3 regions of the Paenibacillus sp. RRE4 genome follow, and region 2 is predicted to be linked to each of the others. Evidence: riboswitches for the same ligand, from Rfam matches in the RefSeq annotation. Region 2 holds a riboswitch; each other region holds the start of a gene.
The links. A riboswitch is a leader RNA that binds a small molecule or an ion and turns the genes downstream of it on or off. The one in region 2 is predicted to bind S-adenosylmethionine.
Positions count from the first base shown of each region.

Region 1: another riboswitch for S-adenosylmethionine. It lies ahead of metA (homoserine O-acetyltransferase MetA); the one in region 2 lies ahead of Q9R46_RS24490 (methionine ABC transporter ATP-binding protein).
Region 3: another riboswitch for S-adenosylmethionine. It lies ahead of mmuP (S-methylmethionine permease); the one in region 2 lies ahead of Q9R46_RS24490 (methionine ABC transporter ATP-binding protein).

Region 1 is NZ_JAUZUT010000001.1:888,469-891,750, forward strand. Features, by position in the region: gene corA (magnesium/cobalt transporter CorA) at 1-580, opposite strand, end outside; SAM riboswitch class I at 1,039-1,163, shown strand; gene metA (homoserine O-acetyltransferase MetA) at 1,290-2,207, shown strand; gene Q9R46_RS04270 (aminotransferase class I/II-fold pyridoxal phosphate-dependent enzyme) at 2,232-3,282, shown strand, end outside.
Region 2 is NZ_JAUZUT010000009.1:39,055-42,336, reverse strand. Features, by position in the region: gene Q9R46_RS24495 (Cthe_2314 family HEPN domain-containing protein) at 153-872, shown strand; SAM riboswitch class I at 1,044-1,183, shown strand; gene Q9R46_RS24490 (methionine ABC transporter ATP-binding protein) at 1,305-2,339, shown strand; gene Q9R46_RS24485 (methionine ABC transporter permease) at 2,339-2,998, shown strand; gene Q9R46_RS24480 (MetQ/NlpA family ABC transporter substrate-binding protein) at 3,039-3,282, shown strand, end outside.
Region 3 is NZ_JAUZUT010000007.1:114,193-117,474, forward strand. Features, by position in the region: gene mmuM (homocysteine S-methyltransferase) at 1-252, opposite strand, end outside; gene mmuP (S-methylmethionine permease) at 315-1,709, opposite strand; SAM riboswitch class I at 1,801-1,902, opposite strand; gene Q9R46_RS23585 (Ger(x)C family spore germination protein) at 2,043-3,245, opposite strand; gene Q9R46_RS23590 (GerAB/ArcD/ProY family transporter) at 3,242-3,282, opposite strand, start outside.

The DNA.
Region 1 (3,282 bases), on a different contig from region 2:
TGTTGATGACCTCTTTTTGAGGTCCCAGTACTTTCTTCAGCCACAGAATTTCGCTTCGCAGACCGATAATCTCATTCAGATGTGACTTTTTGGTATGCATTAGAATATCTTCCTCAAGTTTTTCGATTCGCGCTTCAATTCGATCACCAACGGTGAAGTAATTGTCAACGATCAAGTCAACGAGCAGGTAGAGAAGACGATCGGGGCTGCTGATTTCCTGTTCCCAGAGGATCGGCTTCAAGGTGCGCAATTCGCTGACCTTCTGTTTCGTTACACTGATGATAAAGTGTCTACCGAGAAAAAGGTTGACTGCACGCAGGAAAATCTCTTCATCATCAAAACGAATACTGTTGATCACGATAAAATAATGGTTCTCATAAATTTCAATCTTCGGACGCTGTTCTTCATCACTCAAGCAATCCTCAACAGCCAGATCATGCATGGAGAACAGCGGCTGAAGTACAGCCAAATCGTCCACATCCGCATCAATCCAGTAGAATCCTTCTGCTGGTGGAGTCAGCGCTTGCTGAATATCATCCACCGGGATAAATACTCCATTGTTAACCAACCGGATTTTCATAACATCTACTCCTTCTGCACCCGCCGTCTTGGCGGATTTCATCATTAATATGGGCGCAAAAGAACAGATCAGCCGGTCGGCAGCGGAGCCTGTTATCAGGACTGTACTGCGTCATCAATCTATAATCAAACGGAAGAAACGTCCCGCTGCCGACATGCTGATGTCAATTCTCTATGCAGTTGTTCGGAATTCGACTGCCAGTTGGGCCTCGGGTCGCCATCCATTTAATATGTCACCTCTCACATAAGGGCTTATAAACACTTGTCTAGTATACCGCTGGTCTAGGGTGCTTTCAAGCGCAAAAATGTGTCTATTTCACGCTCTGAGGCAGTGTATGACAACGGATGATGAACGGTTCCGAATTTAGGTTCGAAACCAATCAACTGGTTCTTGACGTGAGGGCGGTAATGTTTTAAAGTAAAAGTTAATATATCTGAATTAAAATTGAATACAGCGAAATCTTATCAAGAGTAGGTGGAGGGACCAGCCCGATGAAACCCGGCAACCGGCGATATAACGCACGGTGCTAATTCTTGCAGCGACCAAGCATCCCTGTGATGCTGTTGTAACTGAGAGATGAGAGAGGCGCATATCTGTTTACATATGACCTTTCTCGGAATCCGAGAAAGGTCTTTGTCATATGCAAAGCTTCTCAAAGCGTGATTTTCGCACCAGATGCGACCCATGAAAAAGAAGGAGTCAACTTACAATGCCAATTAAAATTCCCGACACATTACCAGCCAAAGAAGTGCTTGAGAGCGAGAATATTTTCGTCATGGATGAATCTTCCGCGTACAAGCAGGATATTCGTCCGCTCCGTATCGCCATACTGAATCTGATGCCTACGAAGGAAACGACGGAAACGCAATTGCTTCGTCTGGTAGGCAACACACCGATTCAAGTGGATGTTGTGCTGGTACACCCCAAATCCCACACTTCGAAGAACACATCTCAAGAATACCTGGATCTGTTTTATAAAACATTTGATGAGATCCAGCATCGCCGTTTTGACGGGATGATCATTACCGGTGCACCGGTAGAGCAAATGGATTTTGAGGACGTGAACTATTGGGAAGAGATTCAGGAAATCTTTGAATGGACCAAAACGAATGTAACTTCGACGATGCACATATGTTGGGCTTCTCAGGCAGGTCTATACCACCATTTTGATGTACCCAAAGTTCCGCTGGATGAAAAGTGTTTTGGCGTATTCCCGCATACGATCAACAAACCTCATGTTCCGCTGCTCCGTGGATTTGATGAAGTTTTCAACGTTCCACACTCCCGTCACACCGAGGTAAGACGTGAGGATATTGAGAAAAACGATAAACTCGAAATTTTGGCTGAGTCCGAAGAAGCAGGAGTATTCCTGGTTGCCACCAAGGACGGGAAACAAATTTTCGCCACAGGACATGCCGAGTATGATCCGTTCTCATTGAAATGGGAATATGACCGTGATGTTGCCAAGGGATTGGATATCGCGCTGCCGAAGTATTACTATCCAAAGGATGATCCTTCTCGGATACCTCCGGCTACATGGCGTGCACACGCTAACTTATTATTCTCTAACTGGCTCAATTACTATGTGTATCAGGAAACGCCTTACGATATTGGCCCACAAATCTAATCAAGATTACAGGAGGATGCAGTAATGGAAGATAACAAGTTGAAAATTGAAAGCCGTTTAGCTCAAATTGGGTCCATCAATGAACCCGTAACAGGTGCTGTTAACTTTCCGATCTATCAATCCACTGCGTTTCGTCACCCGAAGCTGGGACAAAGCACGGGGTTTGATTACATCCGTACAACAAACCCAACGCGCAAAGTGTTAGAGGAAGCAGCAGCGGCTCTGGAGTCCGGTGATGCGGGTTTTGCCTGTAGCTCGGGTATGGCAGCACTGCAAACGATTTTTGCAATGTTTAGCCAAGGCGATCACCTGATTGTTTCTCTTGACCTGTATGGCGGTACATATCGCCTGTTGGAACGGATTTTGTCACGGTTTGGTGTAACTGCAAGTTATGTAGACACGAACGATCTGGAAGCATTGGAGGAGATCCGTCAGCCGAATACGAAGGCTGTATTCATCGAGACACCAACTAACCCGCTCATGATGATTACGGACATTCAAGCGGTTGCTTCCTGGGCGAAAAAACATAACCTGTTGACCATTGTCGATAATACGCTACTGACTCCATTCTTCCAGCGCCCGATTGAACTTGGCGCCGATATTATTATTCATAGTGCGACTAAATATCTGGGTGGACATAATGATGTGCTCGCTGGATTGATCATCACCAAAGGTGAGGCCTTGTCTGCCGAGATGGCGTTCCTTCATAATTCCATTGGAGCTGTGTTATCACCGAGTGATTCATATCAATTGATGAAAGGCATGAAAACGCTGGCTCTTCGCATGGAACGTCATGAATATAACGCCCTAACGATTGCGAAGTTCCTCTTGGAACATCCGGCTGTAGCTGAAGTGTTCCACCCTGGTTTGTCCGATCACCCTGGATATGAAGTTCAGCGGAAGCAGTCTTCCGGCAATACAGGCATTTTCTCGTTTAAAGTGAAGGATGCACGCTATGTTGAGCCATTGTTGCGTCATATCCAATTAATTGCATTTGCAGAAAGTCTCGGTGGTGTAGAATCACTCATGACGTATCCTGCGGTGCAAACCCATGCGGATATTCCGCTCGAAATTC
Region 2 (3,282 bases):
TGGACTTTTGTTTGATGTCGGAGGTAGCAGGGCAACCTAAATCAAGTTGTCTTGATTAACCGAACTCACATAGGGTCTGATTCATCTTCAGCTGTTCAACAGCTGTGAAAACATATATATTTTGCATCATCAGTGGAAAGAGGAGGTCTTCTATGCTACGTACGTTACTGGGAGAAAAGCCACGAGTGAATCAAGGGAAACTGAAAGAAGCCATGGATACCATGGCGTTTACACTGGAGTCTTTTGAAAAACAAATGTATGTGGATCATGATCCAAACCATGATTATCGGAAGTTGTATGTGTGGACACAGGGACTAATCTCCTCTTTGGATGAACTGGAGCAGAGTTATTTTGCATCCGCACATTTTCGTAAAAAAGTGGTTGCAGGCTCGACGGGCGATATGAGTTCTGCTGAGAAAGCAGAATACGCCCGGTACGTTTATTTCTATAAAGATGCGTTTATTCGATGTTTCGCGATTCTGGACAAATTAGGTACGGTTTTGAATGAAGTTTTCCAACTGAATACATCGAAAACAAAAGTACATTTCTCCTATTATACCGTTCTGAGGCAATTCGAATATTATCGGGATCATCATGAATTGGCACAGCAATTAATTAAAATCAAGGAAGCATACCGAGAACCGATGAGCAAATTGCGAAAGCGGCGTAACATGGAGATTCATTACATGAATTCGGAAATGCAGGATGATTTGTGGCAGTTACATCAGACGTTGCGTGGCAAAGTGAAGCTGGAGGATCTGGATCAGCATCTTCTTGAGATGCAGCAAGGGGTAGATATGGTCTGTGAAACACTGAATATGGCCTATCGATACATTAATCGAATCTGGCGTAAACAGATTTTGAAACACTAGATGTAGCAATGGTTTTAAATAATACCATTTGACAAATCGGAATACTTTGATTATACTGAGTTCCAGATCAAATCTTACATGGAATCGTGTCTTTAATACAGCATTTGATGCAGTTCGGTCATTATACATGATGAACTACATGAATCTATATAATCCTACAACTTTATATTTCTCTTATCGAGAGTGGCGGAGGGACAGGCCCGATGAAGCCCGGCAACCGATCAACGATGATGGCATGAATGGTTCTCATTGTTGATGTTAGGTGCTAATTCCTACAGAATCATGTTGCACATGATTTTGGCAGATGAGAAGGTCATTTCACGTGAAGAGCCATCTTTGTATCTGCAAAGGGCTCTTTTTTTGCGTAGAACGGGGAGTTTTCCCTTCCTTCGGGTAAAGATATATGTAGGTGATGGGGAAGGAGCAGTATTAGTGATTGAATTGGTTGGATTAACCAAAACATACGGCAGACGTGCTAAAACAACGACGGCGTTATCACACCTTGATCTGAAAATTCAGAAGGGTGAGATTTTTGGAGTTATTGGTCACTCGGGTGCGGGGAAAAGTACCTTGATTCGATGTATTAATTTACTCGAGCGCCCGACGGAAGGTGAGGTTTGGGTTGATGGCATTAACCTGACCGAGCTTAGCAAAAGTGAATTACAGCAGCAAAGACGCAAGATCGGTATGATCTTTCAGCATTTTAATCTGCTGTCTTCTGCAACGGTATACGACAATGTGGCTTTCCCTTTAAAACTGGTCAACACACCTAAGGAAGCGATTGATCGTAAGGTGAAGGAAATGCTCGCTCTGGTTGGTCTGGAGCAACATAGCAGTAAATATCCGGCACAGTTGTCCGGTGGACAGAAGCAACGGGTAGGTATAGCACGGGCACTTGCGAGTGATCCGAATGTTCTTCTCTGTGATGAGGCTACCTCGGCACTTGATCCGCAAACCACCAATTCGATCCTGAAGCTATTGCTGGATATCAATGAAAAGTATAATCTGACGATTGTGCTAATTACTCACGAAATGCACGTTATTCAGAACATATGTGATCGAGTGGCTGTTATTCATCAAGGTGGTATCGTGGAGCAAGGTCCGGTGACGGAAGTGTTCCTGAAACCGCAACATGCGATCACACGGGATTTTGTCTCACGGGACAGCGAAGGTGGACTGGCACTGGAGGAAACGGTTATGGAAAATGCTGGAACGGAGTTGCCGGCAGGTACTTCTTCCAAGTTGGTGAAGGTTTCATTTCTTGGAGATAAAACCTATGAGGCGATTCTGTCGAGAACGGTTCGCAAAACAGGTGTGGATTTCGCAATTCTGCAAGGTACAATCTCTACAATCAAGCAGATTCCTTATGGTCAACTGACGGTGCGTTTTGAAGGTGACTCCGCTGCGATCCAGCAAACCTTGTCTGAACTAACCGCAGAAGGACTTGATGTGGAGGTGCTTCGATAATGGATTTTTCCAAAGTGCGCTGGGAAGAGGTCGGTACGGCCTCCATTGAAACATTGCAAATTCTAGCTGTATCCGGTTTGTTTACTGTTCTCTTGGGTTTGCCGCTTGGTGTCATTCTGTTTATGACAGGCCGCTCGGCTGCACCTAGTTCAAAACTGACCTACATCATATTATCTGTTATTGTTAATATTTTACGTTCGGTACCTTTCATCATATTAATTGTTGCTCTTATTCCGTTTACGCGTACGCTGGTGGGCACCGCTACAGGTGTGCTTGGTGTCATCCCACCGCTGGTCATCTCGGCTGCTCCGTATTTTGCGCGTCTGGTGGAGAATACTTTACGTGAAGTAGACCGCGGTGTCATTGAAGCAGCTCAGGCAATGGGGGCATCTACGGCTCAGATCGTCAGACGGGTGTTGTTACCCGAGGCTTTACCGGGTTTGCTTGCCGGAATTACAATCACCATCGTTACGCTGGTGTCCTATACGGCCATGGCGGGTATGGTTGGCGGTGGAGGTCTGGGCACACTAGCCATTAACTATGGATACTACCGATATCAGAATGAGATCATGATCATTTCCGTAGTATCCATGATTATTCTGGTTCAGCTCCTGCAGATGATTGGTGATCGTCTGGTCATTTATTTCACCCGGAAATAACAGATAGATTGAAAAATAAAAATGCGAAGGGGTTTTACAGATGAAAAAATGGTCTATTATTTTACTCAGCTTGATGATGATTGCCGTGCTCGCAGCTTGCGGCAACAACAAGAAATCGGACAGTGGTGCGGATAACGCAGCAGGTGCTCCGCGTACCGTTGAATTGAAAGTCGGCGCTTCGCCTACACCACATGCTGAAATTCTGGAAAGCATCAAACCCGAGCTGGAAGCACAAGGCATTCGTTTGCAAGTGGTGACGTTTAACGACTATGTGCAACCTAACC
Region 3 (3,282 bases), on a different contig from region 2:
GGCGGCCAGCTCTACTGTTTTGCGAATCAGATCCAGTGCAGCCTCTTCTCCAATGCCACGCTTGAGGAAGCCCTCCACTGTCGCCTGATAACTGGAGGTGATTGTGCAATCTGCCCCTGCACGGAAATAATCAGCATGCACGTTCACGATAACATCCGGGTTCTCCAGCAACACTCGTGCAGACCAGAGCGGATCATCCAGATCACAGCCATGCTGTTCAAGTTCCGTTGCCAGTGCACCATCCAGAATCATAATCGGATACTCGTCCAGAATACGTTGAACCACATTTATATCATTCGTTTGCTCTCGTTGAGTCATGAAGTCAGCCCTCTTTTCTTCTTCATACGATCCGTCCAATAATACACAATGTAACACAAAATAATGAATGGAATACCACAGTATAGAGCAATCCGCTGCGTCGGGTCAAAAGCGATACCGATACAGGATGCGAGGCACAATACAAATGAAACGATAGGTACGATTGGATATAATGGCGTTCGATAAACCAGGTCTTTCACGTCATGCCCTTCCCGCAGATACTGCCTACGGAACATATACTGAGATATACTGATGCTCATCCACACAGCTACCACAGCAAGACCTGAGATCGAAACAAGCGTAATATAGACGGTTCCCGGCGCAATGATGCTGGATAGTAACGCCAGCGCACCACCAGCCATACTAAGCACGAGTGCATTGAACGGTACACCGCGTTTGGTCAAACGGGCAAACCATGGAGAGATGGTCTTTTTATCCGCCAATGACCAGAGCATCCGCGATGAAGCATATAACCCCGAATTGGCTGCGGATAGAATTGCCGTTAAAATAACAAAGTTCATGATGTCGGCTGCATAAGGAACACCGATTCGCTCCATGACAGCAACGAACGGACTTTCCAGCACACTTGCATCTGACATCGGAAGCAATGCTGACAGAATAACGATCGTGCCAATAAAGAAAATAATCAAACGCCACAGCGTGGTATGAATGGCTTTCGGAATGGTTTTTTCCGGATTTTCCGTTTCGCCTGCGGCTATACCAATCAGTTCCGTGCCTGAGAAAGCAAAATTGACAGCCAGCATCGTCATCAGGATCGCAGTCGCTCCATACGGGAACCACCCAGACGCTGTAATGTTGGAAAAGAACGGAGCCGGTTCAGCATTTGCCATCGGAATAATACCAAACATAGCGGCGCCACCAAGAATAATAAAGATAACAATCGTCATCACTTTCACCAAGGAAAACCAAAATTCGGATTCGGCAAAAAGTTTTACCGTGAACGCATTAAACAGGAAGATCATCAGCGCGAACAGCGCACTCCAGATCCAGACGTTCACAGACGGAAACCAGCGCTGCATAAGCAGTCCCGCGGCTGTGAATTCCGATCCAAGCGCTACGGTCCAAGTCAGCCAGTACAGCCAAGCCACCGTGTAACCTGTTGCTGGTCCAATGTATTTAGCCGCATAACTATGGAATGCACCTGTCTCCGGCATATGCACAGATAGTTCGCCAAGACAGAGCATCACCAGATACACCACCAACGCACCGATCAGATAGGACAAAATCGTACCGAGCGGTCCCGCTTGTTGAATGGTATACCCTGAGCTAAGGAACAGTCCTGTTCCGATGACGCCGCCAAGAGAAAGCATGACCACATGCCTCGTTTGCATTTTTCGCTGAAATTGACCCTTTTCGTTACTGTTCTCCATATAACCTGCTCCCTGCTTCTTCATCCAGAACAAACAAAAAAGACCCACTCTTCCCCAAGAGTGCGCCGCAACTGACAAATAAAAACAAACGCTCCTATCTATCAGGCTTTCACCCGCTGGAATTAGCACAGTATCCTTCAGATCTGTTGCTGAGGTTTCTAAGGGCCAGTCCCTCCACCTCTCTGGATAAGAAAATGATTTTGTATAACTATATCGACTGTTGTCAAATGTGTCAACATTTAAATAAAGACTACGTGCGACCCAAGCATAGCTTTCAATCTCCTCGTTGCCAAAATTAATATATTAAGCATCTCGGCTGGGGAGTATAGTAAGCTACTCTGTCGAAGAGCCCGGATTCACAATGCTCGTTTTGATCTCATAGGTAATAGGTACGGTCGCAAACACTTCATCCCAGTTATCTTTTACCTTTTTCCAGATTTTTGGATAATGGATTCGGAGGCTGTCCCGAAAACCGGCAACGTCGGCTTTATAGGTATGCTGGAGTTTGTAGAGCATCTGATCAATCTGTTGATCTACGATTTTGGCAAAATCCTGCTCCAGTTCCTTTAGATAGGCTCCTTTTTCTTCTTTTTCAGGCGCGCGCCAATCCTCCATTAGCCAACCTTCTGACTCTGCCTTGACGTGGAATGAGATGTCTCCATGAACTACCTTCGGAATAATTTTTATAGTTTTTTTCTTGATCTCATAGAGAATCGTGAAGCCTTCCTTACTATATGTTTTGATAACCCCGCCTGCCTTTTCCTCAGGCTTAATCCAAGATAATGCTTCCAGGTCGGTTTGGCTAAGCTCCCCGATAAATTTCGTTGTTTTGGCTTTAAAGATGCTCCCCCCTGAAAATTTATCCTCGCCATATGCATTCAACACATTTTGAAGCAAAAAGCTGGAGCCAGACTGCATCTCTGCATCCAGTTTGGCAAGGGAAACAGGCTCCATAATCTTATTGGATATATACGAATTATTTGTAATACCCGTAAGATAGAAGGCTGGAATCCGGGAAGGATCTCTAGAAGTAAGCACATCCACCGCACGGTGATGGCTGATTAGTACAAGGCAATTGGGTCGAATATCGTTATCCCGTAGCACAAAATCAAGCAACTGTTGTAATCCGTACTTTTTGGCAACATCCTTGGAAATGACAATCACTTTCAAATGGTGACCAATCAATGGACGATCTCGGCGAAGGGCGAATTGACGAAAAATTTGAAGCATCGAATCCCCGCTAAGTTGTTCGTTGGAGTAGGATGATTTGCCAGAAGAAGGTGAACCGCCTTGATCACTCTGCTGGCTACTTGATTTTCCGGGGGCGATCTGTACCGTTGCAGTTACGTTGTTTTCTTTGGGGTAATGCCCTCCTTGGGCTGATATATTTTTCTCGAATTCAGTTTCATGACCAACATCAATGCCAAGAGCAACATATAGACTTAAATCCTCAATCTCCCGGCTACTCCAGCATCCCGAGATGAGGCTAAGAATCAGTAACGCACAGGTGATACGCAACCACCGAATAGGAATCATGCGTGTTTACCTCCCTTTTTTCGAATAATGCTAAGTA